One region of the Vibrio lentus genome, then DNA from elsewhere that is predicted to be linked to it. Evidence: predicted binding sites of a transcription regulator. Region 1 holds the regulator's gene; each other region holds the start of a gene.
The links. Region 1 encodes CRP, which controls carbon source genes, mostly activating them, when cyclic AMP is high. Its sites were predicted from a motif close to TGTGANNNNNNTCACA; they were not measured.
Positions count from the first base shown of each region.

Region 2: recB (exodeoxyribonuclease V subunit beta) is a predicted target of CRP. The motif match lies at 4,018-4,033, and genes of this name have one in related genera.
Region 3: mlc (sugar metabolism global transcriptional regulator Mlc) is a predicted target of CRP. The motif match lies at 7,495-7,510, and genes of this name have one in related genera.

Region 1 covers NZ_JAUFQE010000002.1:2,734,936-2,745,130, forward strand. The annotation lists partial or broken gene kefB (glutathione-regulated potassium-efflux system protein KefB) at 1-177, opposite strand, end outside; gene kefG (glutathione-regulated potassium-efflux system ancillary protein KefG) at 164-748, opposite strand; gene QWZ07_RS20820 (ABC transporter ATP-binding protein) at 922-2,844, shown strand; gene QWZ07_RS20825 (TIGR02444 family protein) at 2,841-3,311, shown strand; gene QWZ07_RS20830 (hydrolase) at 3,516-4,583, shown strand; gene QWZ07_RS20835 (YheU family protein) at 4,693-4,905, shown strand; gene QWZ07_RS20840 (phosphoribulokinase) at 4,983-5,852, shown strand; gene crp (cAMP-activated global transcriptional regulator CRP) at 6,094-6,726, shown strand; gene QWZ07_RS20850 (DUF1338 domain-containing protein) at 6,918-7,709, opposite strand; gene astD (succinylglutamate-semialdehyde dehydrogenase) at 7,964-9,421, opposite strand; gene astA (arginine N-succinyltransferase) at 9,461-10,195, opposite strand, start outside.
Region 2 covers NZ_JAUFQE010000002.1:113,010-123,204, reverse strand. The annotation lists gene recD (exodeoxyribonuclease V subunit alpha) at 1-247, opposite strand, end outside; gene recB (exodeoxyribonuclease V subunit beta) at 247-3,921, opposite strand; gene QWZ07_RS08865 (hypothetical protein) at 4,168-4,377, opposite strand; gene recC (exodeoxyribonuclease V subunit gamma) at 4,384-7,860, opposite strand; gene QWZ07_RS08855 (TDT family transporter) at 7,988-8,983, opposite strand; gene QWZ07_RS08850 (LysR family transcriptional regulator) at 9,145-10,041, shown strand; gene QWZ07_RS08845 (YebG family protein) at 10,130-10,195, shown strand, end outside.
Region 3 covers NZ_JAUFQE010000002.1:1,872,959-1,883,153, reverse strand. The annotation lists gene QWZ07_RS16765 (DNA polymerase III subunit delta') at 1-194, shown strand, start outside; gene QWZ07_RS16760 (TatD family hydrolase) at 185-952, shown strand; gene ptsG (PTS glucose transporter subunit IIBC) at 1,397-2,827, shown strand; gene QWZ07_RS16750 (hypothetical protein) at 3,056-3,460, shown strand; gene QWZ07_RS16745 (hypothetical protein) at 3,572-4,165, opposite strand; gene cydH (cytochrome bd-I oxidase subunit CydH) at 4,311-4,400, shown strand; gene QWZ07_RS16740 (patatin-like phospholipase family protein) at 4,442-5,656, shown strand; gene pyk (pyruvate kinase) at 5,817-7,265, opposite strand; gene mlc (sugar metabolism global transcriptional regulator Mlc) at 7,586-8,803, shown strand; gene QWZ07_RS16725 (chemotaxis protein CheV) at 8,972-9,913, shown strand.

The DNA.
Region 1 (10,195 bases):
ATGCAGAATCGCTTCGACATCGCTGATTAAACCAAGCCCCCAAGGGCCAATCGCCACGCCAGCTAATAGATAGCCGAGTACTGAGCCTAGGCCAGCTCGCTGCGCGATAGGAACCGCGACCACAGCAGCCGCTAAAAAAATAACGCTACTTTGTAGAAAATCGTTAGTCAGAGCCATCATTCGCTCCTATATCTTGTAGCGGGTCTCGCAACCAATTTCGATAAGCTTCCGCGTGTTGGTAACGCGTCATGTCCGAGACGTTTCTTGCCCAGTGTAAAACCAAAGGTGACATCCAGTGCATCTGACACAAAGCGGCGGTTAACTCGAATGGCTGCAAAATCTCTTGTAATGGATATTTATTATAGCCTGCCTCTCCAAACGCCTCTTCTTTACCACCAGTCGTGATCACACTGCGCCAGTGTTTTCCCTTAAGGGCACTCTGCTCACCAAACGCAAAACCTTTGCCTAATACTCGGTCAAACCACTCTTTCAGTAGCGATGGGCATGAATACATAAACAAAGGGTGTTGGAAGACAATCACATCATACTGAAGCAGTAGTTCATGCTCATAAGGCACATCAATAAAGAAATCAGGATACGTCGCGTAGAGATCATGGATTTTGACATGCCCAAGCGACTCTATCTTTTTAACCATCATTTGATTGGCAATAGAGGTTTGTGGCTCAGGGTGTGCGTAGATCACTAGCACCTTTGGCACAGCTTTTTGTGTCGAGGGAGTATTACTCATTCCTTTGAAACATTCCTTTTAGAGCTAAACGGTGGCAAGGCCACAAGAATTTAAGCAAAAGTTATTAATATGTTATTGGCATCATAACGCAAATTGCATTGTGATCGACTTTTATCTGGATTCAGCCTACTATGCAGGCGTCTGTTCACCTCTAATTTCTATGCTACCTCTATATGATTACTTTCTCTGACATTCAATTGCTACGCGGCGGTAAGCCACTTCTCGACCAAGCATCTGCAACCCTTCATCCTGGCGACAAAGTCGGTTTAGTCGGTAAAAATGGCTGTGGTAAATCTACGCTGTTCGCCTTAATTAAAGACGAGCTATCGATTGATGCCGGTTCATTCAGTAAACCCGCTCACTGGGAAATGGCTTGGGTTGCACAAGAAACCCCTGCATTAGAAAGAAAAGCCATTGAGTATGTAATTGATGGTGACAGAGAATATCGTGGCCTTGAAGAGCAACTGGCGAAAGCAGAACAAGCCGACAACGGTACATTGGTAGCAGAGATACACGGCAAGATTGAAACCATTGGTGGTTACACCATCAATTCACGAGCAGCTGAATTACTGGATGGCCTTGGTTTTCGCCAAGAGCAAATGACATGGAACCTGACCCAATTTTCGGGTGGTTGGCGTATGCGTTTGAACTTAGCGCAAGCCCTTCTATGTCGCAGTGACTTACTGCTGCTCGATGAACCAACCAACCACTTAGACTTAGATGCTGTGATGTGGCTAGAGCGCTGGCTACAAAACTACCCTGGCACACTGGTTCTTATCTCGCACGATAGAGACTTCTTAGACCCGATCGTCAACCGCATCGTGCATGTTGAGAACCAACAGCTTAACGAATACACCGGTAACTACTCGTCGTTTGAGACTCAACGTGCTCAAAAACTGATCCTGCAACAAGCGATGTTCCAAAAGCAGCAGAAGCAAATGTCTCACATGCAGAGCTACATTGACCGTTTCCGCTACAAAGCTTCAAAGGCTCGCCAAGCGCAAAGTCGTATTAAAGCGCTTGAGAAAATGGAACAAGTGCTACCCGCTCAATTTGACAATCCATTCAGCTTTGAATTTAGAGAGCCGGACGCGTTGCCGAACCCAATCATGATGATGGATGAGGTATCGGCCGGTTACGACGACAACCTGATTCTAGAAAAGATTCGCCTTAACCTTGTTCCGGGTAGCCGTATCGGTCTACTGGGTCGAAACGGTGCGGGTAAGTCGACACTGATCAAGCTGCTTTCAGGCGAACTGAAACAGCAAGGTGGTGAGCTGAGCTATTCGCAAGGCGTTAAGATGGGTTACTTCGCTCAGCATCAATTAGAGACGCTGCATCCAGAAGAAACGCCACTGCAACACATGATGCAGATTGCGCCTAAACACACCGAACAACAACTGCGAGATTATCTCGGCAGCTTTGGCTTCCAAGGTGAAAAAGCACTCGATAAAGTGGCTCCGTTTTCGGGTGGTGAAAAAGCACGATTGGTACTGGCTCTGCTGGTATGGCAAAAGCCAAATCTATTATTACTCGATGAACCAACCAACCACTTGGATCTCGACATGCGTCAGGCGCTGACCTTCGCACTGCAAACGTTTGAAGGTGCGATGGTTATCGTATCGCACGACCGTTACTTACTGCGTGCAACCACCGATGACTTGTACCTAGTACACGACCGTCAGGTTGCGCCGTTTGATGGTGATCTTGACGATTACTATAAATGGCTGACTGAACAGCAAAAAATTGAACGTAAAGAAGCGCAAGCGTTAGCTCCAGCCAAAGACAGCGCGAACAGTGCGGCATCGAAGAAAGAACAAAAACGTAAAGAAGCCGAGTTCAGAAAACTGACCGCGCCTATTCGCAAACAATTGACTCAGTTTGAAAAGAAAATGGATAAGTTGACGCTTGATCTTGAAGAGGCTGAACAGCAATTATCTGACACTTCACTTTATGAAGCTGAAAATAAGGCTAAACTGAATAAAGTACTCGCTCTGCAAGCGAGCAGTAAGTCACAGCTAGAAGAAGTTGAAATGGATTGGATGTCCACTCAAGAAGAGCTTGAGCAAATGGAACAGGAAATGGATAGCTTATGAGCCCAGAGCACGCCTCGACATCACTAACACTGGAACGACTATGGCAATTTAGCCTTCAGTATTACAGTGTGCGCGGTGTAAAGGATGCGTGCTTAGCTTTGCAAAACCAGTTCCACGGCAACGTCAATCTACTGCTGCTTCTCAAATGGCTTGATGAGCAGCAATTGTCTTTTGCTGAAGAAGAGTGGCATAAAGTTCAACAGTGCTTGAGCCGCTCTGAAACTCTTCTTCACAGCTATCGAGAGCTGCGTAAGCACCTCAAACCTCAAGTTATCGATTCTCTCTACCGCGAAGCACTCCAATTTGAGCTGCAGCTAGAGAAGCAACAGCAATCTGATCTCGTCGACTGCATCAACTCTCTGCATCTCTCCTGCAATCAACAATCGCCACTCGCATTTGAGTATTGTCGGCTACTCGGCGCAGAAAACCTCTATGATGCTTTTTCTGAACCAGCCCCTCAGCCTTAACTCGTTACCTTTCCCTTTTATTCCGTCTAGATCCAAGCTTAACCTCGATATTATTCAATCAGTTACTCATGGCGTGTTTTTGTAGCTCGTCTCTGTGAAACCCTTGCGCTTATGCCGAGAATCAACCAAGCTCAAATAAAAACGTGGGCGTTTCACTAAAAGCTCAACACTTTTCAAAGCCCATAAATAAGCATGGACTGTTTTATGACAATATTTACCGCTGCTGCTGGTTTATCAAATCCTCACCTACAGACCTTGGTACCTAGGTTTATTAGAAAGCAGGCGTTGTTTGCTCCTCAATGGCAAACCTTAGAAACACCCGATGGTGACTTTCTCGACCTTGCATGGAGCGAATCACCCGATGGTGACAGCTCCAATGGTGACGAATCCAATAGTGACAACTTGAGTAATGACAACCCAAGCTCTGATAATCAAAGATCTGACAAACCAAGCTCCGACAAACAAAGCAATAAGCCCATCTTCATCTTATTCCATGGATTAGAGGGGAGCTTTGAGAGCCCTTACGCCAATGGACTGATGAATGCGTTTGCTAAGGATGGTTGGTTGTCCGTGATGATGCACTTCAGAGGTTGCAGCGGAAAGCCGAATCGCTTAGCTCGTGCTTACCATTCTGGAGAGGTCGAAGATGCGCGCTTCTTTTTAAGGCATCTGCATTCAAGGTTTCCCAATAACCCTAAGGTTGCGGTTGGGATCTCGCTAGGCGGCAACATGTTGGCTAATTATCTCGCCGACTATGCTGATGATCCGTTAATCTCAGCGGCGACGATTGTTTCAGCCCCCTTTGACCTTGCTTGTTGTTCAAGTCGTATTGAACAAGGCTTCTCCAAACTCTATAAAAAGTACCTGCTCAACTCTTTGAAATCGAATGCATTGAAGAAACATAAGCTGCTGCAAGAGAAGATTGGCATCTCAGCAGAAAGCATCAAGAAGATCGATAAGCTGTATGAGTTTGATGAGCGAATCACTGCGCCTCTGCACGGCTTCAAGAATGCACAAGATTACTATGCTCAATGCTCTGCTTTGCCGAAGTTAAATCGGATTAAGCTACCGACTCAGATCATTCATGCGAAAGATGACCCTTTCATGACCGATGATGTGATTCCAAAATTCGTTCTACCTGACAACATCGATTATCGTCTGTTTCAAAAAGGCGGCCATGTGGGGTTCATTACTGGTAGCACGCTCAAACCAAGGTTTTGGTTAGAAGAAGCATTACCCGCCTACTATGAAAGTATTCAAGATTCGGCATAATGGCCGAGCCTTTTAAGGGCTGAGTGATAGGCGTCGCTAGACACACTAATCAACACATCAATAAACCTATTTATGAACATATCCATGAACATAAAAGAGAGAAGTATTTATGATCATCCCATGGCAAGACATCGCACCAGAAACGCTAGAAAACCTCATTAAAGAATTCGTGCTGCGTGAAGGCACAGACTACGGTGACGTAGAGGTTTCACTGCAAAACAAGATTGACCAAGTGAAACATCAATTAGCCTCAAAGGAAGTCAGTATCGTGTTTTCTGAGCTGCATGAAACCGTTGATATTCAAGTCACAAAACGCTTCTAAGCTGCGCTCATAAAGGAGCCGTGTTATAGTGGTAAACGATTGCTAACAAGTAAGTTACTCAAAAGACAAGGGTTGTCATGTCCGCTAAACATCCAATTATTGCGGTGACGGGTTCATCTGGAGCCGGCACCACCACTACCTCAGAAGCCTTCCGTAAAATGTTCAATATGATGGACGTGAAGGCAGCTTGGGTTGAAGGGGATAGTTTCCATCGCTTCACTCGACCAGAGATGGATGTCGAGATCCGTAAGGCGCGCGAGCAAGGTAAGCACATCAGCTACTTTGGTCCACAGGCTAACGATTTTGGCGCATTAGAAGAGTTCTTCCGTCAATACGGAAATGAAGGCACGGGTAAAGTCCGTAGCTATCTACATACCTTCGATGAAGCCGTTCCTTACAACCAAATGCCCGGCACCTTTACGCCATGGCAAGAGATCCCTGAAAACTCGGATGTGATGTTCTACGAAGGCCTTCATGGTGGCGTAGTCGATGGCGACATTAACGTCTCGCAACACGTCGATCTGCTTATCGGCATGGTACCTATCGTAAACTTGGAGTGGATCCAGAAATTCGTTCGTGACACACGCGATCGTGGGCACTCTCGCGAAGCGGTGATGGATTCTATTGTTCGTTCAATGGATGATTACCTTAACTACATTACCCCGCAGTTTTCGCGCACTCATATCAACTTTCAGCGTGTCCCTACCGTAGATACATCGAATCCACTGAACGCCAAAGGGATTCCAAGTTTAGACGAAAGCTTCGTAGTTATACGTTTGCGCGGCATCAAAAACGTCGATTTCCCTTACCTTTTGGCTATGATTGATGGCTCATTTATGTCACGTCATAACACGCTCGTGGTGCCAGGAGGCAAGATGAGTTTTGCTATGGAGCTCATTGTAAGGCCAATTCTACAACAACTAATCGAAACCGGAAAAATAGGTTAACAAAACGACATTCTGGTTGATTACTTTTCATACCGTGATCATGTGCACAATTTTGCGTAAAAAATCGTAGCTTGGTCACGATTAAAATCAAGAAATAGTACCTGAAAAAGGATACTATTCTTAAACGAAACACAAGATAGCTTGCAGCACTCAACGAGTGCTCTTATCCTAACTGAGTCAATTCAGGCTTAGCTAAAATACGGAAAGCGGCAAGCATACCCTGCAGAGGAAGTGAGATATTATGGTTCTAGGTAAACCTCAAACCGATCCAACATTAGAGTGGTTCCTTTCACACTGTCATATTCATAAGTACCCTTCAAAAAGTACTTTGATTCATGCTGGTGAAAAGGCAGAAACCTTGTACTACATCGTTAAAGGTTCTGTGGCTGTTCTTATCAAAGACGAAGAAGGTAAGGAAATGATTCTTTCTTACCTAAACCAAGGCGACTTCATCGGTGAACTTGGACTTTTCGAAGAAGACCAAGAGCGTACTGCGTGGGTTCGTGCTAAATCTCCTTGTGAAGTAGCTGAAATTTCTTTCAAGAAATTCCGTCAACTTATCCAAGTGAACCCAGATATCCTGATGCGCCTTTCAGCGCAAATGGCAAACCGTCTACAAGTAACTAGCCAAAAAGTTGGTGACTTAGCGTTCCTTGACGTTACCGGTCGTATCGCTCAAACGCTACTTAACCTAGCGAAACAGCCAGATGCAATGACTCACCCTGACGGCATGCAAATCAAGATCACTCGTCAAGAGATTGGCCAGATCGTTGGTTGTTCTCGTGAGACCGTAGGTCGTATCTTGAAGATGCTTGAAGAGCAGAACCTAATTTCTGCACACGGTAAGACTATCGTGGTATACGGCACTCGTTAATCTCGATTAATTGAGCCAAAAATTTGAAAGCCACCAAATGCAAATTTGGTGGCTTTTTTGTTTTCTAAAGATCTAGAGAGCAGATGCGAGATGCGAGATGCGAATGGGACACTTACAACTTCCAAACGTAAACACTCTCGAAGCGGAGCGTACCCGCATCTCTAGGGCAAAGCCCGTGCTCGTATCTTTCTTTAACCGTTGGTGCTTTCAAAGATTTTGTCAGCTGATGCCGCGACAAATCCGGTATAAAGCTCACCATTGGCCATCGCATAACGCTTAGCGAACTCATAGAAGCCACCAGGAATCATCTCATTGCCTTCAACAAATGAAACTGGGACTTTATCTGCCATTGTTGATGATTGCTCTAATAAGACCTCTGGAGAGCCTTTCACCTCGCCGCCAGATGCATTGATCGTGAATCCTGATTCGCTCAGGTAATCATTTACTGCCTGAACTTCATCAAAAGTGTCGAGTTGATTAACGCTCACCGTAAAGTGGTTTGCACCGTAACCATGAGCCGCTAGCCAAGAAGCGTATTCACTCTCTTTTGCTAGCACTTGGAAATCTGCGAAGCTCAAATCCCAAAGACGACCACCAAACAAGAATTCATGACCTTGAAGCTTACTTGCGTCCACTTGCTCAACCAACTTAGCAACGATCTGTTGTAAGCCACTTGAACACTCTTCTACCTTCAACTCACTAATGAACACTTTTGGTTGGTTTGGATCTGGGTGCTCGTAGTGCTTAGCCACTAGCTTCTTGCTCTCAAATAAGTAATCGCCACACGCCTTGTAACCTAACTCAAGGAAAGGTTTAGCCAATGTTTCAATACCTAGCGGTGCAACATTGAAAGTACGCAGTGCAATGTGATCATTAATCAGCGCTTCGTCTTCTTTCAGCAAGTGATGCACTTTCTCTGCCGATGGACAAAGCCTGTGAATGTAATCGTCCCATAGTGATTTAAAGAGTAGATCGGGCGTCATGGTGACTCCTTGTCAGAGGTTCTAGCAAGCTAGTAATTTGGATTAGAAAGGGAGAGGCTGGACATAGAGTCAGCAGCCATCAGCCTGTGACATACTTGTTCTATTATTATCTACCGCCCAATCGAGGTGTCGGACGTGGGTGAAAAGAGGAAGCGATAACACCGCTTCCTTATTACACAATCAATGAATCTGTTACTCATGAACCTAGAGCTCATAAGCTTATGATTCATCAAGTTAAAGCTTAAAAGCCAAAACTACAGCTCAATACCTGGGCTAAACGTAGCTGGCAGTTGAGTTTCACCACCTTCCATTGAAGCCATAGGGTAAGCACAGTAGTCAGCCGCGTAGTAAGCACTTGGGCGTAGGTTGCCTGAAGCACCCGGGCCGCCAAATGGTGCATCACCACTTGCGCCTGTTAGCTGGCGGTTACGGTTAACAATACCCGCACGGATATGGTCAACGAAGTATTCCCATTCAGAATCATCTGTTGATACAAGACCCGCCGACAAACCAAAGCGCGTGTCATTAGCCAGCTCAACGGCTTGCTCTAGCGATTGGTAGCGAACCACTTGCAGCAATGGGCCGAAGTACTCTTCATCTGGCAACTCAGCAATGTTGGTTGCATCGATAATACCCGGAGAAACAAACGCCGCTTCGCCCGCTTTTGCTTCAACTAGGCTTACACCACCTAGTGATTGCAGATTAGCTTGCGCGTCCAAAATGAACTTAGCCGCCGCTTCAGAGATCTGTGGTCCCATGAAGGGTGCTGGCTCAGCGAATGGCTGATCAACACGAATCTTCAAGGTAGCCGCAACAAGCTTATCGAGCAGTTGATCGCCCTTCTCGCCAACAGGAACATACAAGCGACGAGCACACGTACAACGTTGACCTGCACTGATGAAGGCTGATTGAATAATGGTATAAACCGTCGCGTCAGCATCACCAAATTGGTCACTGATCACCATAGGGTTGTTGCCACCCATCTCTAGCGCCAGCATCTTGCCCGGTTGACCTGCGAATTGACGGTGAAGGATATGACCGGTATTAGCACTACCCGTGAATAGCACGCCATCAAGACCTTTAGCATCGGCTAGTGCGATACCTGTCTCTTTAGCGCCTTGCACTAGGTTGATCACGCCAGCAGGAAGGCCAGCTTCTTGCCATAGCTTCATCGCAAACTCACCTGTCCAAGGTGTCTGCTCTGACGGCTTAAATACCACGGTATTACCCGATAGCAGTGCTGGAACAATATGACCGTTAGGTAGGTGACCTGGGAAGTTGTAAGGACCAAATACCGCCATAACGCCTAATGGACGATGACGCAGTACGATTTGGTTACCTGTCGCTTCACGTGAAGCTTCACCAGTACGTTCGTGGTATGCACGAATAGAGATAGCGATCTTGCCCGCCATCGCGCCCGCTTCAGTACGAGTTTCCCAAATCGGTTTACCTGTCTCTTTTGCAATAATCTGTGCTATCTCTTCGCTGTTCTCTTTTACTTTCTCAGCAAAGTTCAACACGATCGCTTCACGCTCTGCAAAGCTCAGTTTCTTCCAAACTAAGAACGCATCACGAGCCGCTGCTACTGCAGATTCAACCTGCGCTGGTGTTGCACTATCGCCTTGCCACACCACTTCATTGTTGTATGGGCTTACTGATGTCATGGCGTCGCCTTGACCTGCCACCCACTGTCCTGCTATCCACTGAGTCATACTTCTATCCTTAAAATCTTCGACAGATAATCGCCGCTCTTATTGAGCCAACATGCGAACGAATTCGCCTTCTTTTACTTCAAGAGCGCTTGCTACTTCAGATGATAAAATCACTGTGTCGCTTGCTTGGTCATACGCGCCTTTCGCGGCTACTGCGCGGAAGTTCTCAAACGAGGTATTACCAATTAGGAAGTCTTTAGAGCTGGAGTGCTCTGCAATTTGAACCTGAGCTCGAATCGCATGACGCACTGATTCAATGTTTCTTAAATCACACTCAACCGTTGGGCCTGCATCAAAGATGTCGACATAACCACGGTTAGTGAAACCTTCACGTTCCAACAACTTAAGTGCAGGGCGTGTATTATCATGTACCTCTCCAATCACCGCCTGAGCTTCTTTGCTCAGTAGGTTCACGTAGATAGGCAGCTTCGGCATTAGGTCAGCAATGAAGCCTTTCTTACCAATACCAGTTAGGTAATCTGCAAGCGTGAAATCAATTGAGAAGAAGTGCTCTTGCAGCCATTGCCAGAAAGGTGAGTTACCTTCCGCATCCGATACACCACGCATCTCAGCAAAAATCGTTTTCGAGAAACGCTCTGGGTGCTCTGACATGATCAGGAAGCGACACTTCGACATCAAACGACCATTCAATCCACCACGGAAAGCTGGACGCAAGAACAGTGTGCAGATCTCACTGCATCCGGTGTAGTTATTGCCGAAAGTCAGTAGTTTCACGACGTTATTCACGCCAAGCTTTTGCGATGAGTGAACCAC
Region 2 (10,195 bases), 2.6 Mb from region 1:
GTATAAGCTGAGTACAAATATGCCCCTTGCCTAGTTCATGGCTCACCACCCCAGCGAGAAAACCGATCTCCTGAGAATGACTCGTCGCTTGCTGAGAAATAAAACGAGCAAACTGATAATCCAACTGACGAATTGAGCCCTTATCAGCTAGGAACTGTAATACATCCATGAGCTGCTCAGGGATAAGTGAAACTGGCTTTAGCGTGTTCGCAGCTTCTGTGCTGGTATTAGTGGTCGTTGTTGTCATTATAAAAGCCCCATCTGTCCAGTTTCATTGTCATTCAATTGTGCTGAACGTCTGTCTATCACTTTACCGTCAATCAATTGATCCATTTCATCGAGCAAAGCCAATGTAGGTTTAGCAGAGAAAATACCTTGTTGAGATTGGCCGTCCATTCCTCTTAAAAACAAGTAATAGACCCCACCAAAGTGCTGATCATAGCTGTAATCCGCAACGCGGCTGCGTAAGAAGCGGTGCAATGCCAACGCATAGATTTGATATTGCAGATCATAACGGTGGTCAGCCATCGCCGATTTCAATGCTTCACCATGGTAGACGGCAACGTCGTCACCTAAATGGTTCGATTTCCAGTCGAGCACATAGTATTTACCTTGGTGCTCGAACACCAAATCGATGAAGCCTTTCAACATGCCTTGCACGGTTTGGAAACCTAGGTCGCCCGCTTTAGCCGACAAAGGGTCATGATATTGAATAGTTTGATTCAATTCCGATGCGGCAAGTACTTCGATCGGTAGTAAGAACTCCATCTCAACTAAGCGTTGCGTTGAGCCTTTCTCGCTTAGCTTTAGGTTCTTACCATCCAGCGCGGTGTTCAGCACCGTATCAACCAGTTGTTGAAGTACAGGTAGCCACTCTAATTCGTATTGTTCAGACTCTAATAAGTGAGTGATTACTTGCGTGTTATGTTCGCTTGTTGCTGGCTCAGTAAACTCAACATCCTCAAACAAGGTGTGCAAGAAAGTACCAGGGCGGGCACCGCGAGGGAACGTGAATATAGAACGTTCAGGTTCAATCAATTCCGACTCATCGTGTTCATCAGCCGAATCAATATCGAAGCCAGACACCTCAATCGTGGCATCATGGTTCGCGCCGTGACTGCCTTGTTTTACTAACCCCGAGTAACTGGTGATTCGCCAAGCTCGGTCAATTGAAGCCTTCAGTTCACTAGCATGTAAGTCTTCACTCACTTGCTCTGTTTGCACAAACACTTGTTCGTGAGCGGTAGGCGTTTCAGACAGCAATACGCTTGAATTTTTACCCTCAATCGCTGACAAAGCTTGATTCAACTCAGCAATGCCTTGCTCTTGTCCGTTTTGAATCAAGTAGCCCATGGCACTTAAGTGAACACCTGTCGGCTCTTTGGTTGAGCGCCCTTTACGTAAAGGAGCCATACCAATAAAACAGCCATAAACCGCACGAGTCAGCGCTACATAAATCAAGCGTAAGTCTTCTGCCAATCGCTCTTTATCGGCTTGCGCTAAAGCACTGTCGCTACCCGTAATATCAAGCACTGTGGTATCTGATTCATGGTCGTAGAACTTACCTTCACTCGCTTCACGATAGCTTGCCACGAACGGTAAAAATACTAAGTCATATTCCAAACCTTTCGATTTATGAATAGTGACGATTTGAACTAAGTTTCTTTCTGATTCAAGGCGTTGAATGTCGTCTTCACTGCCACCTAAACCATTTTGCGCATCTGATATCGCTTCTGCTAGCCAACGTAACAAGCCATAGTCGCTGTCGAGTTCCTGCCTAGCTTGTTGCAGCAATTCACCAATGTGCATTAAGTCGGTGAGTGAGCGCTCACCATTTTCTTCTTCCAGTAAGCGCTCTGCTAGATGTCGTTTACTGATCACGCTGCGCAGCATTGGTAGTACGCCACGCTGTAGCCACAACTTACGGTATTCTCGGAATTCGTTAACGACGTTTTCCCAAACCACTTCATCGTTGTTGAGTTCATCCAATGATGCGGCATCCAAAGCAAACAACTCTGAGGCTAAACTAGCGCGCAACGCACGATCGTTTTCAGGTGTCAGTACCGCTTGCAGTAAACGTTGGATATCTTGCGCGACCAAGCTAGTAAACACACTGTCTCGGTTAGATAAGTAGACACTAGCGATGCCTTGTTCGGATAGCGCGTTCTTAATCAGACGACCTTCACTACCAGTTCGAACCAAGACAGCAATATCACCGGCATTCACGGCATGTTGTTTTTTGCCGTTATCAAAATAGGCTTGCTGGTTTTGAGAAGCGGTAAGAATGGTTTGAATTTGACTCGCCGTCGCCTCGGCCATTGCCTTGTGATATTCGCCTTTCGGTAAGGGCTTGTCTTCCGCCTCTTGCAGCCAAAAGGTGAGCGCGTGCTGAGTTTCACCATTCACCACCCATTGGCGTTTGTCGGCCGATGGGCTGGCTGCTACGGGCAAAAATGGAATGTCTTGGTCGTAGATAAACGGGCTATCCGAATTCATAAACACTTGGTTTACCGCGCTGACCATATCAGCACTCGAACGCCAGTTAGTGCCTAACGTGTAGTGAGCACTAACTTGGTTTCTTGCCTTGATATAGGTAAATATATCGGCACCGCGGAAACCGTAGATAGCCTGCTTAGGGTCACCGATCATAAACAGGCCACATTGCGGATTGTCTAAATAGATTCGACTAAAAATACTGTATTGCAGCGGATCGGTATCTTGGAATTCATCGATCATCGCCACTGGGTATAAGGTGCGGATTCTCTCCACCAGCAGTGATTGCTCATCGACATCAATTGACGCGGATAACTGAGTCAACAAATCATCAAATGATAACCACTGCTTCTGCTGTTTAGCCTTGGCTAGCATAGTTCGACAATGAGTAATCGCATGTGCCAACAAGGGGGCTTTTAGATCTGCTGGAGAATTTAAGAAGTCCTCAATCGCTTCGAAAACGGCGTGCTGAGGCGCGGTGCCTTTCGGTGTTTTTTCAACTAAAGTGGCTTGAGAGAACTTCTCTAGTTTATCTGGAAACTGGTAATCATGAGTGTCGCTCTGCGCCCATGCCTTGACGGCTTCTAGCCATGTCGGCAGAGACTTCTTGGTGTAACTGCGCTTGTTCACATCTGAACCTGAAATCAAAGCCAAAAAGTCCGCTTCAGATTCACACCACAGCGCTTTAAGTTGCTTCACTTTGTCTAGGTTTTGATTGTGCAGAGTTTGCAGATCACCCGACATCGCTTCTACGGTTAGCTTTAGTGGAGACCCCGTCAGATAACGATTTACGTCTGCTAATAATGCAGCCGGTGAACCCCAAATATTTCGCACCTCATCTGCAAGTTGAATAGGCAATGGGTAGAACTGTTTACGCCAATAGTCGGCAACCACTTGTGCTTTCAGATGGCTTTCATCGGTCACAAATTCATTGTCAAAACGGCTTCCAGACTCAAAAGCATTTTGAGTCAACATTCGCTGACAGAAGCCATGAATGGTGTAGACCGCGGCTTCATCCATTTGTCTTTCGGCATTGAGTAGGGTTTTCGCAGCACCAGCATGATCATCGATGGCTTGTAACAGAGGAGCAATCACTGGATCGTCACTTTGCCCACGTGCAAACGCAATCCGTGCATCATGGATTCGAGCACGAATACGATCACGTAGCTCTGCCGTTGCCGCTTCAGTAAAGGTCACAACCAAGATTTGGTCTACGGTTAGCGGCTCATGGTGTCGAGTGGCTTCAGTCAGATCACCTTGTGGAGCGGCCGTGCCGTGCCCGAGCAGTAGGCGCAAGTACAAGCCAGCGATGGTAAATGTTTTCCCCGTACCCGCTGATGCTTCAATTAAACGCGCACCATGAAGTGGAAACGTCATGGTATCGAGTGTCTGTGGAGCGATTACCTGAACACTGCTTGTGGTCGTCATGCCTTACTGCCTTCTGATAAATGTGTTGTTACAAATGTGACCTAGCGTGGAAAACGTCATTCAATTTACGTCCTACGCTAATTTGTTAATAGTTAGTGCGATCTCTCTCACGGATCAATTCAGATCGCCTCGCTACTATGCGCCCACGAGTTCAGGAGCGCGTACGAGTTTTGTACTTTACGGCGTTACTTTGAACCAAAGAATAATGGTCCCTCTGACCTGTGGCCGTACAGCGAACGCCCTACACTAATAATGATTTACTGGCGGCCACTTTATTTCCTGTACCCTGACTTCCCGCAAGTCACTATCTATCGCTTTTACTAAGCTTATACCTCGATTATCTCTAACCTTTTGATAAGCCAAGCACTCCAAATTTACATCTAACTCTTTATTTTCCATGTCTTTATTCAAGCGCATCTCTTTGACTTTAGTATCGTTGGCGATCTTGCTGATCACTGCTGATTATTCCTGCTCTTCCAGATCGGCAGCAGCCAATCTTGCCGCCTGTAACACAAGCGTTGAATACATACGCGACTCAGTAGCCAGTTCATCATCCCACTTAAACCAAATACGTGAGATGTAGGTATCTCTGCCCTCGCCCGTGAAAGCGAAGCTATCATTAAAAGTATCGGCCATTTTCTTAAGTGACTTTTCTTCGTCATCGACCCATTTACCACGACTAAAGCCCGCTTCAACGCCAGCCAAGGCGGTTTTCGGGAAATACGGCAATGGGGCTGTCATGCCTTGGTAAAACAGTCGAACTAATTCAGCCAGCAAACTCTTCGCCTGCTGCGCATCGCCGATAGGTTGTAGCGTTTGGTGAACAACGCCCTCTTTTCTGTCGTAGCCAATAATATGGGTCGTTTTTCCGTGTCCCATCACTGCACAACATAGATGATCAATCCACGCTGCCAAATAATCTTGAGAGCGTATTTTACCGCTACGGAAACGCACTAGACCTGATTGATAGTTTTGAGTTAACCAACCCATCAAACGAACAGGTTTGCCTTCGCCTAACACATCAAATTCGATATTCACTTCGAGATCTTGTTGCGGTGATCCACTCACAAATCGAATCTCTTTGGCTAAGTCTTCCGCTTGCACACGGTTGGTTTCAAATTCGATATCACCAAAGGCGCCAACCGGTAATCGGCCCTGTGCTTTTTGCTCAGAGACAAACAATCGAACGGCTTCGTCTGCGCCTTCAGGGTGGTCCAGTAACACTTGCAGCAAAGCATCCTTAAGTTGGAAACTCTCTAAACCATTAAGTACAAATGGCTCATCATCTTCCATAACAGGAAGTGGCGGCTCAAACACCACTTTTAGACGACGATTAAAGAAGTACTGCACTGGCAAACGCCAAAAACGCTGTAATTCAACCAAATCGAGTTCTAACGGGTACGACGCACCCAACAAATAGTCATCTAAGGCACGATTGAATTCACCACTGCGTTCACCGGAACGGTTAGCCGCTGGAAGCCACTCTTTGGCGTAACTCAGCACATGGCTTGCATCACCTTGAGTAAAGGCTGCTGGGCTAAACGGTGTCATGGTGTGTTCAAAACTGATCGCTTGAGTCAGGTTGATGCCTGAATCATCACTTGGTAAGGCTTGGTCGTCACTCAAACAATAGTTCTGTTGGCAGTATTCAATCAACTCTGAAACCAATACCGACGGCACTCGCTCAGTATTATCTTGAATCGAACGGCCGACATAGCTGATGTACAAGCATTCTTGCGCCGACAGCATCGCCTCTAAGAATAGATAGCGGTCATCATCACGACGAGAACGATCGCCCGCCCGTGTGCGTCCGTTCATTAGATCAAAACCTTCTGGCGGCATTGAGCGAGGGTAAACACCATCATTCATACCTAACAAACAGACGGTTTTGAACGGAATAGAACGCATCGGCATCAAGGTACAAAAGTTAACTTGGCCAGCTAAGAATCGCTGGCTAATACGCGCGCCAGATAACTTATTATTGAGGTACTGGTAGATAATACTTGGCGACAACTCTTGTTCATACAAGGCATCATCAAGCTGTTCATTCAGTTGCGAAAGTGCATCGCGAATCGATTTGAGCACCACCTCGCCTTCCAGTTCAACCGCAAAGAAATCATCAATCATTTGCAGCAAGGTTTCACGCCACATATCGATAGATTGTGTTTCAGTTAAGCGTTGACGGTAATGGGCAATACGATCGATAAAGTGCGCTAACTTACCTGCAAGTTCGGCGTTAATGCCTTGAACTTCGTTATAAGCGGCAATCGGAGAGTGTTCAGTTTCAAATAAACCCGCAGAATCCGACATCGCATATCCTAAGAGCATGCGCTGAATACCGAATAACCAAGTATTTTGCTCGGTCGCAGGTAGATCAAATTCTGTTGCCGTTGAAGCATCGACACCCCAACGGATACCCGCTTCTTCAACCCATTGCTTGGCTTGCTCGAATTGAAACTCGTCAATACCAAAGCGTGCCATCATCGCAGGAATTTCTAACAGCTCTAGCAACTCAGAAGCTAAACAGCGCGTGTTCGGTAGCGCGACTAACTGCATGAAAGCGGTCAGAATTGGGCTTTCTTGGTCTGCGGTTCTATCAGAGATCGAGTAAGGGATATAACGCTCACCCGGAGCATTACCAAATACCGCCTGAATCGCTGGGCTATAAGCATTAATATCAGACACCATTACGATGATATCGCGTGGTTTTAGTGTCGGGTCGGCATCAAACATCGCCAAAAGCTGATCATGAAGGACTTCAACCTCACGCATTGGGCTGTGACAAGCGTGTACCGTTAACGAGCGATCGCCAAGCTCAACCACCTGTTTATGGTTGCTGGAATCTAAGATGTGATCGTCTTGATGCTCTTCTAACTGGAGAATATCGGCTTGCAGTTGATGAAGTAGGTTATCCCTCTCAACATCAATAAAGAACTCATGCTCTTCACTGTCTGATTGAGATAGTAAAAACAGGTTATCTCTACCCAGCTTACCCATAGACGCAAGTAAACTATTACCCACGGCTTGGCTGGTGTGTAGTTCATCTTCAACGTTGGCTTCAATGCCATCTTTCAATGGTGATACTTCGCCTTCAAGCTGAGGTAAACCATCAACCAATGCAAACTGCTTACGACGCTGCGCTTCCACTCTCGCCAAGTATTTACGGTCACGAATATCGCCCCAGTAATGCTGACAAGGGTTGGTAAACATCAAGTGCACATCAATCTGTTCGCCAAGTGCTTTCAAAGCATCCATGTAGCGAGGAGGCAGCGACGAAATGCCAAACACAAACAGACGTTTCGGCAGGTGTTGTAACTGACCTTGTTGGCTGGCTAGCGCTTCAATGAAGTCGTGATATAAGTTACCACGGTGATACTTTGATTGGCCTTGAGACAACGTCTGATCATAAAGTGCTTTCCACAAAATCGGTTGCCAAGGGTGTTCTTGCTGCCCTTCGTCATCAATAAGTTCGGAAACAGGCTCTCCCGCTTCCCACATCGCCATCCATTCAGGTCGATACACCAAGTAGCCATCGAAGATATCGGCAATTTTCTCTGCCAATTGATACAACTTAGAGTCATCTTCGTCATTTTCAAGATAGCGTTGCAGGGGTAAGAAATCAGGGTGGTCAAGCTTAGCGGGTAGCAAACTCATTAGCTTCCACGTCATCGCTTCTTTGTTAAAAGCACTGCGTTTAGGCACATCAGGAAGCACTTGGGTAAACATATCCCAAATGAAGGTTGCTGGAAGAGGAAAGTCTATATTTGCTGCTACACCAAACTCTTTGGCGAGTTCCATCTTAAGCCATTGAGACATACCTGGGCTCTGAACCAAGATCTGCTCTTTTTCGAAAGGATTGGCTAAAGGGTCACTTTTGATTAAGTGAACGAGAAGGATTTTTAAAGTATCGACTTTATTGGAATGGTAAACAGTAAACAAAGTGCACTCACGCTAATCTTGCCACAATATAAAGCCAGATTAGCATAAGTGCCGAGTTTGGATTAGGAATATAAGCTTATGAAATACTGAAAACTTAAGGTCCGTTTATCTTTTGAACTATTGCTTCTTACAATCTACTGCCTACCGCACTTAGAACACGGTGAGGTTTGTAATTCATGTAATAACGAACCGCCACATAACCCACTACAAACGTTGCCACAATCAATTCTAGATACGCTAGGTTGAAGACTTGATCCACATAGTGAGTTTCCACACCAACAGTTTGCATCCAAGCCGCCAATTTGAATAACGCCGTTGCACCAATCACGATTGGGAATGTAAACGCCGCATAGCCAGGGCTGAATGGCAGACGAAGTAGTTTGAAAAACGCGATGTAGATAATAAACGTCATCAACACTGCAATGCCAAAGAGTAACCCAATGATCACTGGCGAAGGATTTGCCGTCACCGTTAGGTAGCCAGCTAAAGATAGACTTGCTGGTGCCGCCATAATCGCAATGGTTGGTTTTGCTGCGTCAGGCACTTCATGAGAGAAGATCAAACGGTAGATCATGAGCGGTAGCATTACGGCATAAACCAATAAGCCAAAAACTAAAGTCGCGTGAGCAACAGGTTCTAAGATCGGATTACCTGAAAAAGAAACGTCTGCCACGATAATACCGATTGGTGGCACAAACCAACTTGGCACCATGTGGTGAATCTCAAAGTTTTTAGCTCTGTGGTATAAGAAGCTCACCAAGAACACGACATGTAACGCTACCGAAGCGAGCCACACAGCTTCTTGTAAGAATTGAGAGATTGGAGCCAACGAAGCAGACACCACCATACAACCCATCGCGAATGTGGGTACAACACTACCAACAACAGGGTGAGCAAGGTCTTCACGTAATAAGTGGCCATGAATCAAAAATTTCACAGCTAAAACAATAAGTAATACGGCCGCAATGCCAGCACTGATCCACTGCACCAAACCCGGTGTGTGTAAAGTACCTTGTGCGACTAAAACGCCATCCCAACACCAGCCTAAGCTTGCAATTGCGAGTGCTAACCCTGCCATGGGTGTTGGAGCTCCTGTTAATCTATATTTAATACGTTGAATCATGTCAGCCTCTCTTAAACTTAATTCACTAAACTTGTGAACTCATCAGCTTGTTGAAGCCATAATACGCTTGCGCTTCGTTAAACAATATCCAATTATATATAACAAGTGTTCATTAATACTGAACGATACCTTTCCACCAGCAGCGTAAAACTAGGAACCTGATGGCTAATATTTCAATCAAACAACTCAAAGTGTTTGTCACCATTACCCAACATTCGACGCTTACCGCCGCATCGGAAGCACTGTTTTTGTCTAAGGCTGCTGTCAGCATGGCGCTGGGCGAAATGGAGAAACAATTGGGCCACTCTCTATTTGACCGGGTCAACAACCGATTAATTCTCAATCAAGAAGGACAAAAGCTACTTCCTTTGGCTGACGAGATTCTTCATAGAGCCGCAGGTATCGATGTTTTGTTCCGAGATGACCAACCATTAAGTGGCAATTTAAAGGTTGGCGCGAGTGACACGATTGGTAATCAGGTCGCACCGTTTATTCTGTCTGGCTTTCGCGAACTAACTCAGCATCAAGATCAGAGCTTGTTCATTTCAAACAGTGCGCTGATCTGCCAAAAGTTGGTGGATTATGAACTGGATATCGCGTTAATTGAAGGAAAAACACTCCATCCGGAGTTGATCTCTAGCCAGTTCAGTAGCGATGAAATGTGTATTATCGTTAGTAATCAACACCCTCTCCTTTCTCAAGACAAAGTTGCATTGCAAGATTTAGAAGGCAGCCACTGGATACTGAGAGAGTCAGGTTCAGGAACTCGCGAGTTTTTCCTGCGTGCTGTCGCACCTCGTATCGAACATTGGTATGAATCCTTTGAACTCAACACCACCGAGGCCATCATCAATTCGGTTTCTGCAGGGCTTGGGCTCGCTTGTTTATCACGGTTAGCCGCACAACGAGCGATTGATTCCGGCCGAGTAAAAGCACTCGATGTCCCGCTCGACATGAAACGCCGATTCTGGATGCTGGTGCACAAAGACAAATATCAAAGCCCGCTGCTGAAATCTTTCATGGGTTATTGTGAAGACTGGGCTACACATCAAGATTGAGGCCGCATAGTTAGGTCATCAACTGGACTTTTTGCATCAGAAACTGTATAAAAAGCCAGTAAAATTTATCAAACTTAGAGGATTAACCATGGCTGTTATCGTCAAGTACGTGGTCGAACGCAACGGAGAAGAGAAAATGACTTTTACCTCTAAA
Region 3 (10,195 bases), 860 kb from region 1:
ATTTTGGCTTGGTTAGTGAAGCGGTTACCCCAAGCGCTAGTGTGTTGTCGGGAGTGATGTCTTACCAAAGTGCTTATGCAGCGTCGAATAAACTATTGATATTGATTGAACAATTAAAGCAACACCCTGGGCTCAATACGGAGCTACTCATAATGAATTGGCTGATTGCCACTTGCGAGGAAACATGTTCGTAGATTCCCATTGTCATTTAGACAAACTGGATTACCAAGATTTACACACAAGCGTAGAAGACGTGGTTAATAAAGCGAAAGCAGCAAACGTTGATCACCTCCTTTCTGTTGGTGTTACGTTGGATTCGTTTGAAAATATGCTCGAGATGATCTCGCCGTTTGATAACGTTAAGGCTTCGTGTGGCGTGCATCCTCTCGATGTTGAGAGCGACTTTTGCTTAGACAGAATGCGTGAATACGCAAGCAATCCCAAAGTGGTAGCGATTGGTGAAACTGGCTTAGATTATCACTATCAACCAGAGACAGCAGAGCTCCAACAACTGCGATTTAAGCAACACGTCGCGTTGGCAGTAGAGCTAAATAAGCCTTTGATCATCCATACTCGTAATGCGCGTGAAGATACGTTAGCTATTTTACGCGATGGTGGAGCAGAGAAGTGCGGTGGTGTGATTCACTGCTTTACTGAGGATCAAGCGTTCGCTGAAGCGGCTATGGAACTTGGCTTTTATATCTCGATCTCAGGGATCGTTACGTTTAGGCAAGCCACAGAACTTAAAGAAGTCGTAAAGAATTTACCGCTTGAACGACTGTTAATTGAGACGGATTCTCCATATTTGGCTCCTGTTCCATATCGTGGTAACCAAAATCAGCCTGCATATGTGGTCGAAGTGGCAGCTTATATTGCTCAGTTGAAAGGACTGTCAATGAAAGAGGTTGCTGAACAAACGACCAAAAACTACCAAAAACTTTTTTTGCGATAAAAAACTAAGTTAAGAAATAAAAGGGAGCGAAAGCTCCCTTTTTGTGTTTTTGATCACCAAAAGTGCGTTTTTTTTTAATGTTTACTAATTATGTTGAACTTGAGAGCCCTATTTCTAACATTTGTAATTTTGTTACTAAAAATAACATTAGCTCCTATTTTATTTACCCAGTAAAATAATAGAAGCCTTTAAAAATAATGTTTATTTTCAATGTTTTACTGGCTTGTAAAGCATTGCATTTCTTGATTTGACATGTGATCCAAGACGTGTTTTGAAACTAAATTTCGTAAGTGACTAGAAAGTTAGTTCCCCATCAATATATATTTAGCGGCAGAAAATATAATGCAATACATGGTTACATTTTCGCAGGGTGCTAACATATAGGCTACGGGGGTGTGCCGTTAGGACCCATATAATTATTTTATCTTTATCAGGAGCATAAACATGTTTAAGAACCTTTTTGCTAGCCTGCAGAAAGTTGGTAAGTCTCTGATGCTACCAGTATCAGTTTTACCAGTTGCGGGTATTTTGCTAGGTGTCGGTGCAGCAGATCTTCCTTTCATTCCAGAAATTGTTTCAAACTTAATGGAACAAGCGGGTGGTTCAGTATTTGGTCAAATGGCACTACTGTTCGCAGTAGGTGTTGCACTTGGCTTTACTAACAACGATGGTGTAGCTGGTCTAGCTGCTATCGTTGGTTACGGCATCATGACTGCTACACTTGGCGTAATGGCTGGTGTAATGGGCGTTGATAAAATCGATACTGGTGTACTAGGTGGTATCCTAGTCGGTGGTGTTGCTGCTTGGGCATTCAACCGTTTCTTCCGTATTCAACTACCAGAGTACTTAGGCTTCTTCGCTGGTAAGCGTGCCGTGCCAATCATCACAGGTTTCTCTGCGATTGGTCTAGCAATCCTACTATCTGTAGTATGGCCACCAGTTGGCGGCGCTATCTCTGCGTTCTCTGATTGGGCTGCTCACCAGAACCCACAAGTGGCGTTTGGTATCTACGGTATCGTTGAGCGTTCTCTGATTCCATTTGGTCTTCACCACGTTTGGAACGTACCTTTCTTCTTCGAAGCTGGTACTTGTGTAAACGCTGCTGGCGAAACTCAAAACGGTGTTCTTACTTGTTACCTAGTTGCTGATGACGCATCTCGTGCAGCGGGCAATGGCTTCGGTCAGCTAGCTGGTGGTTACATGTTCAAGATGTTCGGTCTACCTGCTGCTGCAATCGCGATTGCACATTCAGCTAAACCTGAAAACCGCGCTAAAGTAATGGGTATCATGGCTTCTGCTGCGTTAACTTCATTCCTAACGGGTATCACTGAACCAATCGAATTCTCATTCCTATTCGTTGCTCCTGTACTGTACGCAATCCACGCTCTACTAGCTGGTTCTGCATACGTTCTTGCGAACACTCTAGGTTTTGTACACGGTACTTCTTTCTCACACGGTCTAATCGACTTCCTAGTTCTATCTGGCAACGCGTCTAAGATGGGTCTAATGGTTGTATGTGGTATTGCTTACGCTGCAATTTACTACATCGTATTCCGCACTGTGATTAAAGCACTTGACCTTAAAACTCCAGGTCGCGAAGACGAGTCAGAAGACGAAATCGTTGCAACTGGTACAGAGCTTGCTGGTGAGTTAGTTGCTGCATTCGGCGGCAAAGAGAACATCACTGGTCTTGACGCTTGTATTACTCGTCTGCGTGTAGCAGTAGCTGATACAGCTCTTGTTGACCAAGACAAACTGAAGAAACTAGGCGCTGCAGGTGTTGTTGTAGTTGCTGGTGGCGTACAAGCTATCTTCGGTACTAAGTCTGACAACCTTAAGACAGACATGGATGAGTGGATCCGTAACAACGGTTAATTCACTGATTCAATAGATTGAAAGGAGGCCGAAAGGCCTCCTTTTTTGTTTTCTGCTCAATGGCATCCCTTTTTACGCTTACTCTTTTCAACTCAATCAGTTATCGAATAACTCGATGTGCTAATGCTCAATTGCCCGCTTTGGGTACCTCTTATCTTTAACTTTATGATGACAACATCCGTTTTGATTTAAGTAATCTATCTTTTTTGAACACAGTCTGAGAATATTATGAAACATCGTTACCTAATTGGCCTTATGTGTTGCAGCGGAGTATCGCTAGCTCATGCTTCTGAAGCTCCAAACCTAGAAGTTGGCTTAGCCGTCGACCAAGATCTAAGTGTTGTTGTTGAGTTCGATCAGAAGTATCGCGCCACAGTCGGTAATGATGGTGCAGCATTCGATTATATTTTTAAGCGCGGTCAGTTTGAGACTGAAGCGCCTTTAAGCTGGTATGTCGGTGCTGGTGCGTGGGCTGAATGGAATGATGATTTTGGTTTGCGTGTGCCGTTAGGCGTGAAAGTGAATTTCTACGAAGGTTGGAATGCTTACGCACAAGTTCACCCTGAGCTCGACATGTATAAAGGTGTTGAGTTACAAATAGGTGGTGCACTGGGTGTGACCTACAAGTTCTAACTTGAACTAAAAACTGTTTTTATAATGAAAAAGCCAGCATCCAGCTGGCTTTTTCATTTCGTTAGAATACTTCTAGTCTAAAGGCTTATTGAGTCAATATGGGGACTCAACCTAGAAGGTAAAACTCAATCCAACATTAGCTTGAAATTGATTCATCCAGTCGGTATCAAAACGGATAATGCAGTCTTGGCCATTGCTTGGCACGTTACAAACACCGGATGTGTCGTTATCGACAACCGTGCCTAACCAACGCACTTGTGTATTCAGTGCTAAGCGATCGCTAAATTTGTATTCCAAGCCGCCGAAGATGGAGGTTGAGAACCCATATTTATCTTTCGCCCAATCTACATCAACGTAAGACGCACCAAGACCTAACCCTAGATATCCTGACAACGCAGAGGAAGCTGGGTAGTAGATACTGCTTTGAAAGTGTAGGTATTGAATTGAGGAGCTTAGATTGAGTGTTTCTAGTTCAGAGCTCTGATTAGAATAGAAAAAGCCGATACGACCTTTCTCAAGCGGAGTTTCAATGGCGAAGGTGAAGTTTTCTGAACCTTCCATATCATAAGTATTACCATCCTGGTCTTCGACGCTACCACCACCTGTATAACCAATCATCGGAGTGATAATAATTTCCGGTGCTGCATACAAGTTTGAAGCGGAAATGAGCGCAACAAGCGCAATCATATTTGCTTTGTTATTCATGAGTATATCCTTATCCATACACTTACTAATTGTGATGGTTACATCAATATTGTGCGACTAATTTCGACGATTCTTGAAGATACTTCACACACCTGATAATACTTAAATAGAGACTCGACAAATTAATAATAAGCCAGAGGTGTTTATGGACCATAATCTGAAAAATGCGCTACAAATAACAGTCGTAATCTACACCATCATTCTTTCATTTGGCTTTATTGCGATTGGTAGCTAATACCACCTATTGCGAGGCTGAGTTTTTATACTCAGGGAATAATGAATAGTGGGATTATAACCAATATTGATTCGGCAATAGACTTAGATTACTACGCTAAGTTTATTGCTGGAAAAACAGCACTGGTTGCCCAAGGCGGCGGACAGCGAAGTATTTTTACGGCTGGTGTGCTGGACGCATTTCTTCTTTCTAATTTTGACCCCTTCGACGAATTCTTTGGCACCTCAGCGGGTGCGCTTAATTTGTGTGCCTATCTGTGCCGCGATAAAGGGCTAGGTCGTTCGTTTGTTCTTGATTTAACGACGGCTCCAGAATTCTTCAATCTTTTCTCCTATATACGAAAGCGCCAGAACTTAGGTTTAGAGTGGGCCTTAGAACAAATCATGGCTTACCCATACAAGCTTGATCTTGATTTGGGACGACAAACCTTAGGTGATCGCCATTTCTCTGCGGCAGTAACCGATTCAAAAGATTTACGAGACCATTATTTTCCGTTGATGGGAGAAGACTGGTACAAGGTGATGATTGCGACCTGTGCCATCCCTCGTTTGTACAATGATGAAATCTTCATTGGTGACAGTGCTTATGTTGACGGTGGCGTGTCTGCGTCTATTCCTGTGCAAGAAGCATGGCGTAGGCAAGCTCGCTCGATAGTCGTGATACGTACAGAGCCTGTGTTGGAAGAGGGGATTGAGCTATCCAATGAGATTCAACGTAAACACGCCTTAGTGAAAGCACCTAAGCCGATCTCGGCAGAAGAGTTGGAATGGTTCCGTGAGTCGTTTGATAGTGTGCAAGACCATTGGCAACAAAAAGTAGAACAATGGAAAACCGATTGGACGTCATTCTTTCAGCAGCAAATTCTTCGTTCAAAAGAGCAAAAGCGCGATAGAGGGCACCTTGATCTGCTCAATGGTGGACGATGGCTATTTGGTGCTGATGATATTTATCGTTTAAGTCATTTGATTGGCGATAAGTTTGATTCTGGCTTAGCTGACATGTTGATGGTTCATTATCAGACCTACTCATTAACTCAGAACTTTTTGAATTCCCCACCGGACGATGCGTTTGTTGTTCAAATTGCACCTAGCAAACCGCTTAAGTCGAGCTCTTTGATGAGTGACAAGGAAGACTTGCTGTACGATTACGACTTAGGGTTGGAGGCGGGTTACCGGTTTGTCGAAACCTATACTTCAACGGAAAACGCTCGCAGCTCACATATGCCCCAGTTGGTGACTTGCGCTGCTGATAAATAATATTCGAAATTGATAAGTCATACTCGAATTTGAAAGTTAGTACGCAATGGGCTAATAAGATTCTGAAGTGAAAAAGGGTTACTGAACTTAGTTCAATAACCCTTTTTTGATCTTGGCAGGGTCGCTCATCAACGAACTGACCTAATCAAACACTAACTGATTAAGTGACAGGCAAGATTCTCATGCAGTTGGTTGAGCCCGCCACATCCATAATGTCGCCTTGAGTGACGATCACTAGGTCACCAAATTTAAGGTGTCCTTTCTCTTTCAAACAAGTGAGCGTAGACAGTGCGATATCAAAGCTGTCTTTGGCTTCTGTCTCGAAGTAGATAGGGGTAACACCTCGATACAAAGTACAGCGGTTCAGCGTTCCTTCATTACGAGATAAGGCGTAAATAGGCATATCGGCACTTAGGCGCGACATCATCAGAGCAGTGCGGCCTGATTCGGTTAGAGTCACCACACCTTTAATGCCTTCCATATGGTTTGCAGAGTAGATGGTTGCCATGGAAACAGTTTCTTCGGCCGTGACAAAGGTACGGTCAATACGGTAATTAGACTGGTTGTTAATGCCCGCCATCTTTTCAGCGCCGATACAGACTTCGGCCATTGATTTCACTGTTTCAACGGGGTAATCACCCGCTGCGGTTTCACCTGAAAGCATCACGGCATCGGTGCCGTCTAGTACGGCGTTGGCCACATCCATGACTTCTGCACGAGTTGGCATTGGCGCGGAGATCATCGATTCCATCATTTGAGTTGCGGTGATCACTGTTCGATTAAGCGCTCTAGCACGGCGTATAAGCTGTTTTTGTACTCCAACTAACTCTGGGTCGCCAATTTCTACTCCGAGGTCACCACGAGCCACCATGACGACATCTGAGGCCATTATGATGTCATCCATGTTCTCCACAGTGGCAACGGTCTCCGCTCGCTCGACTTTAGCGACAAGGTGAGCTTCTAATCCTGCTTCTCGCGCCAACTGACGAGCGTAGTGCATGTCTGCGCCGTTGCGTGGGAAAGACACGGCCAAATAGTCGACTTGGATTTGAGCGGCGGTGATGATGTCTCGTTTGTCTTTGTCGGTGAGCGCTTCTGCAGACAGTCCACCGCCTTTCTTATTGATGCCTTTGTTATTCGACAACGGGCCACCAATGGTGACTTCAGTATGAACGCGGCAGCCTTCAACTTCGGTGATTTTTAATTGAACGCGACCATCATCAAGCAACAGCACATCGCCAGCTGACACATCATTTGGTAATTCTTTGTAATCGAGGCCTACGGCTTGTTGATTGCCTTCACCTAAACCTAGGCTACTGTCGAGCGTGAACTTATCGCCTACTGCGAGTTGGATTTTACCGTCTTTAAAAGTAGACACTCGAATCTTGGGACCTTGTAAGTCGCCGAGGATTGCGATTTGAGTGCCGAACTTTTTTGCTATTGCTCGGACTTTTTCAGCGCGTTGAATATGGTCATCGCTGCTGCCGTGAGAGAAGTTCATACGGACGATATTGGCGCCAGCTTTGATGATCTCTTCAAGGACGTTACCTTTATCTGTTGATGGTCCTAAAGTGGTGACGATTTTTGTTTTTCTTAATTCTGATGTCATGAATGCTCCGAAGGTGAGACCTAGAAAATCTTGTACAAGACAGAATTAAGTATATGCATTAATTGATAATTTATTGGGAGCTAGGAAGATATTTCTGTATTTGCTGTTATTTATTGAATTTAGGACTCAAACACGATGTTTTTTTATGAAAATTAAGTCTCAAATTATCGATGTGGGTGTTAATTTTTCTTAAACTATTTGACTAGATACACAAAGATTCATGTATATACGTGATACTGGTCACGGCGATATACCAAGTCACTTCACAATTACTTCGCAAAGTAAAAAAATTAACCCGTTGATGATTTCTGGAGCGTAAAATGTACATGGCTCAACCGGGCCATATTGATCATATCAAACAGGTCAATGCTGGTCGTGTATATAAACTAATTGACCTTAAAGGTCCTATTTCTCGTATCGAACTGTCCAAGCAAAGTGAGTTGGCTCCGGCGAGTATTACTAAAATTACCCGCGAACTTATTGAAGCCCACCTTATCCATGAGACGACGGTTCAAGAAGCCACGACTCGTGGACGTCCTGCTGTGGGTTTGCAAACCAATAATGAAGGTTGGCAGTTTCTGTCGATGCGTCTTGGTCGTGGGTATCTCACGATCGCGCTTCATGAGTTGGGTGGCGATGTACTTATCGATACTAAAATTGATATTCACGAACGTGACCAAGAGGATGTGCTTGCTCGTCTTCTTCATGAAATTGATGAGTTTTTCCAAACCTATGCGGAACAGCTCGATAGGGTAACCAGTATTGCCGTTACTCTGCCGGGCCTCGTGAATTCTGAGCAAGGTATTGTGCTGCAGATGCCGCACTACAACGTTAAAAATTTAGCGTTGGGCCCCGAGATCTACAAAGAAACAGGTCTACCGGTCTTTATTGCCAATGATACTCGAGCTTGGGCATTAGCTGAGAAGCTGTTTGGTCACTCACAAGATAACGATAATTCAGTTCTTATCTCGATTCACCATGGTGTCGGTGCTGGGATTATCCTAGATGGCCGAGTTCTACAAGGTCGTCACGGTAACATCGGTGAATTGGGTCATATTCAGATCGAGAAAGAGGGCAAGCTTTGTCATTGTGGTAACCGAGGCTGTTTAGAAACGGTGGCGAGCTCGCAGGCGATCCGTGAGCAAGTCAAAGAGCGATTAGCCAATGGTGAAGAATCAACACTTACTGTGTTTGAAGATGTCACGATTGAACAAATCTGTGCTGCCGCAGCGGCGGGTGATCCACTAGCGGTAGAAGTGATTGAACAATTAGGCCGTTACCTAGGCTCTGCGATTGCGATTGTGATTAACCTATTCAACCCTGAGAAGATCTTGGTGGGTGGTGTTATTAATCAGGCTAAAAGCGTGTTGTATCCTGCGATTCAAAAGTGTATCGAAGAGCAGAGTTTATCGGTTTACCATCAAGATTTAGAGCTGGTGGAATCTCGCTTCTATAAACAAGCAACCATGCCGGGCGCTGCGCTTGTTAAACAAGCTTTATACGATGGTCAATTATTGATGAAAGTCATTGAAGGTTAATCCCTCTTTACTCTTCCTATAGCCTTACCTAACTCTTATCATCTCCTTAAACTATGTATAACGTTATTTGTTGTACTTAGTTTAAGCATTCTGTGCAATGGCGCTTTGCTTTAACCTATTGAAGTAGGCTATTGTAGCCTCAGTTATTATTTGTCACTAAGGTGTTGTATGTCTGGCGTTTTAAATTCGGTTGATCAGAGAACCAAACTAGTCGGTGAAAACCGTCTGGAACTCTTGTTATTCAGCTTAAATAGTCGTCAACTATTTGCGATTAACGTATTTAAAGTGAAAGAAGTCCTAAAAGTGCCAGTGTTAACCCGCTTACCGGGCTCCCACCATCATATTACGGGCGTGGCTTCTTTGCGTGGTGAATCGGTGCCTGTTATTGATTTACGTAGTGCGATTGGCTTCCCGCCATCTCGTGATGAGACTCAAGAAAATAACTTAATCATCACCGAATACAACCGAACCGTACAAGGCTTCTTGGTTGGACAAGTGCGTAATATCGTGAATACGACGTGGACTGAAATTCAGCCGCCGCCAAAGACAACGGGTCGTGCAAACTACTTAACTGCTATCACGCACATTCAAGAAGAAGAGCAACATAAGATCGTTGAGATCATTGATGTTGAAAAGGTACTCGCTGAAATCATCGATTATGACGTTTCGATTTCTGACGGTGTTTTAGATGAGCAGCTTGCTAATGAAATGGTTGGGCGTAGTGTGCTTATCGTTGATGACTCTTCAACCGCGCGCAATCAGATCAAAGGCACCTTATCGCAACTGGGTTTGAACATTATTGAATGTTGCGATGGCCTACAAGCGCTTAATCTGCTGAAGGGGTGGTGTGACGAAGGCAAAGACATCAATCAAGAAATACTGCTGATGATCACCGATGCCGAAATGCCTGAAATGGACGGTTATAAACTGACTCATGAAGTGCGTACTGACCCTAGAATGCATGACTTGTTTATCACGCTAAATACCTCATTAAGTGGAAGTTTTAATGAAGCCATGGTTGAGAAAGTAGGGTGTAACCGCTTTATTTCTAAATTCCAACCGGATCTCTTGGTTGAAGTGACTCAAGAGCGAATGCGCCAGATTTTATAATTAATGCAGCTGTACGGTTTGTTTTGAGTGACCTTATGGAAAACGTTTGCTAATATTGACGGAGCATATTTTTCTTAACAAAATATGCTCAACTACTAGCGTAACTTTTCACTCACAATCTAAGGTAGTTCCTCTTAATGATATGGTTGACTTCAAAAGTCGTAATGACTTTGAGCTTATTACTATATAGGGAATTTAAGAAAAGACGTACGGAAGCTGAAGTTGAGTCATAACTCAACGATTTGAATTGAAGGGAGGCTGATGCCTCCCTTTTCCTTTTCT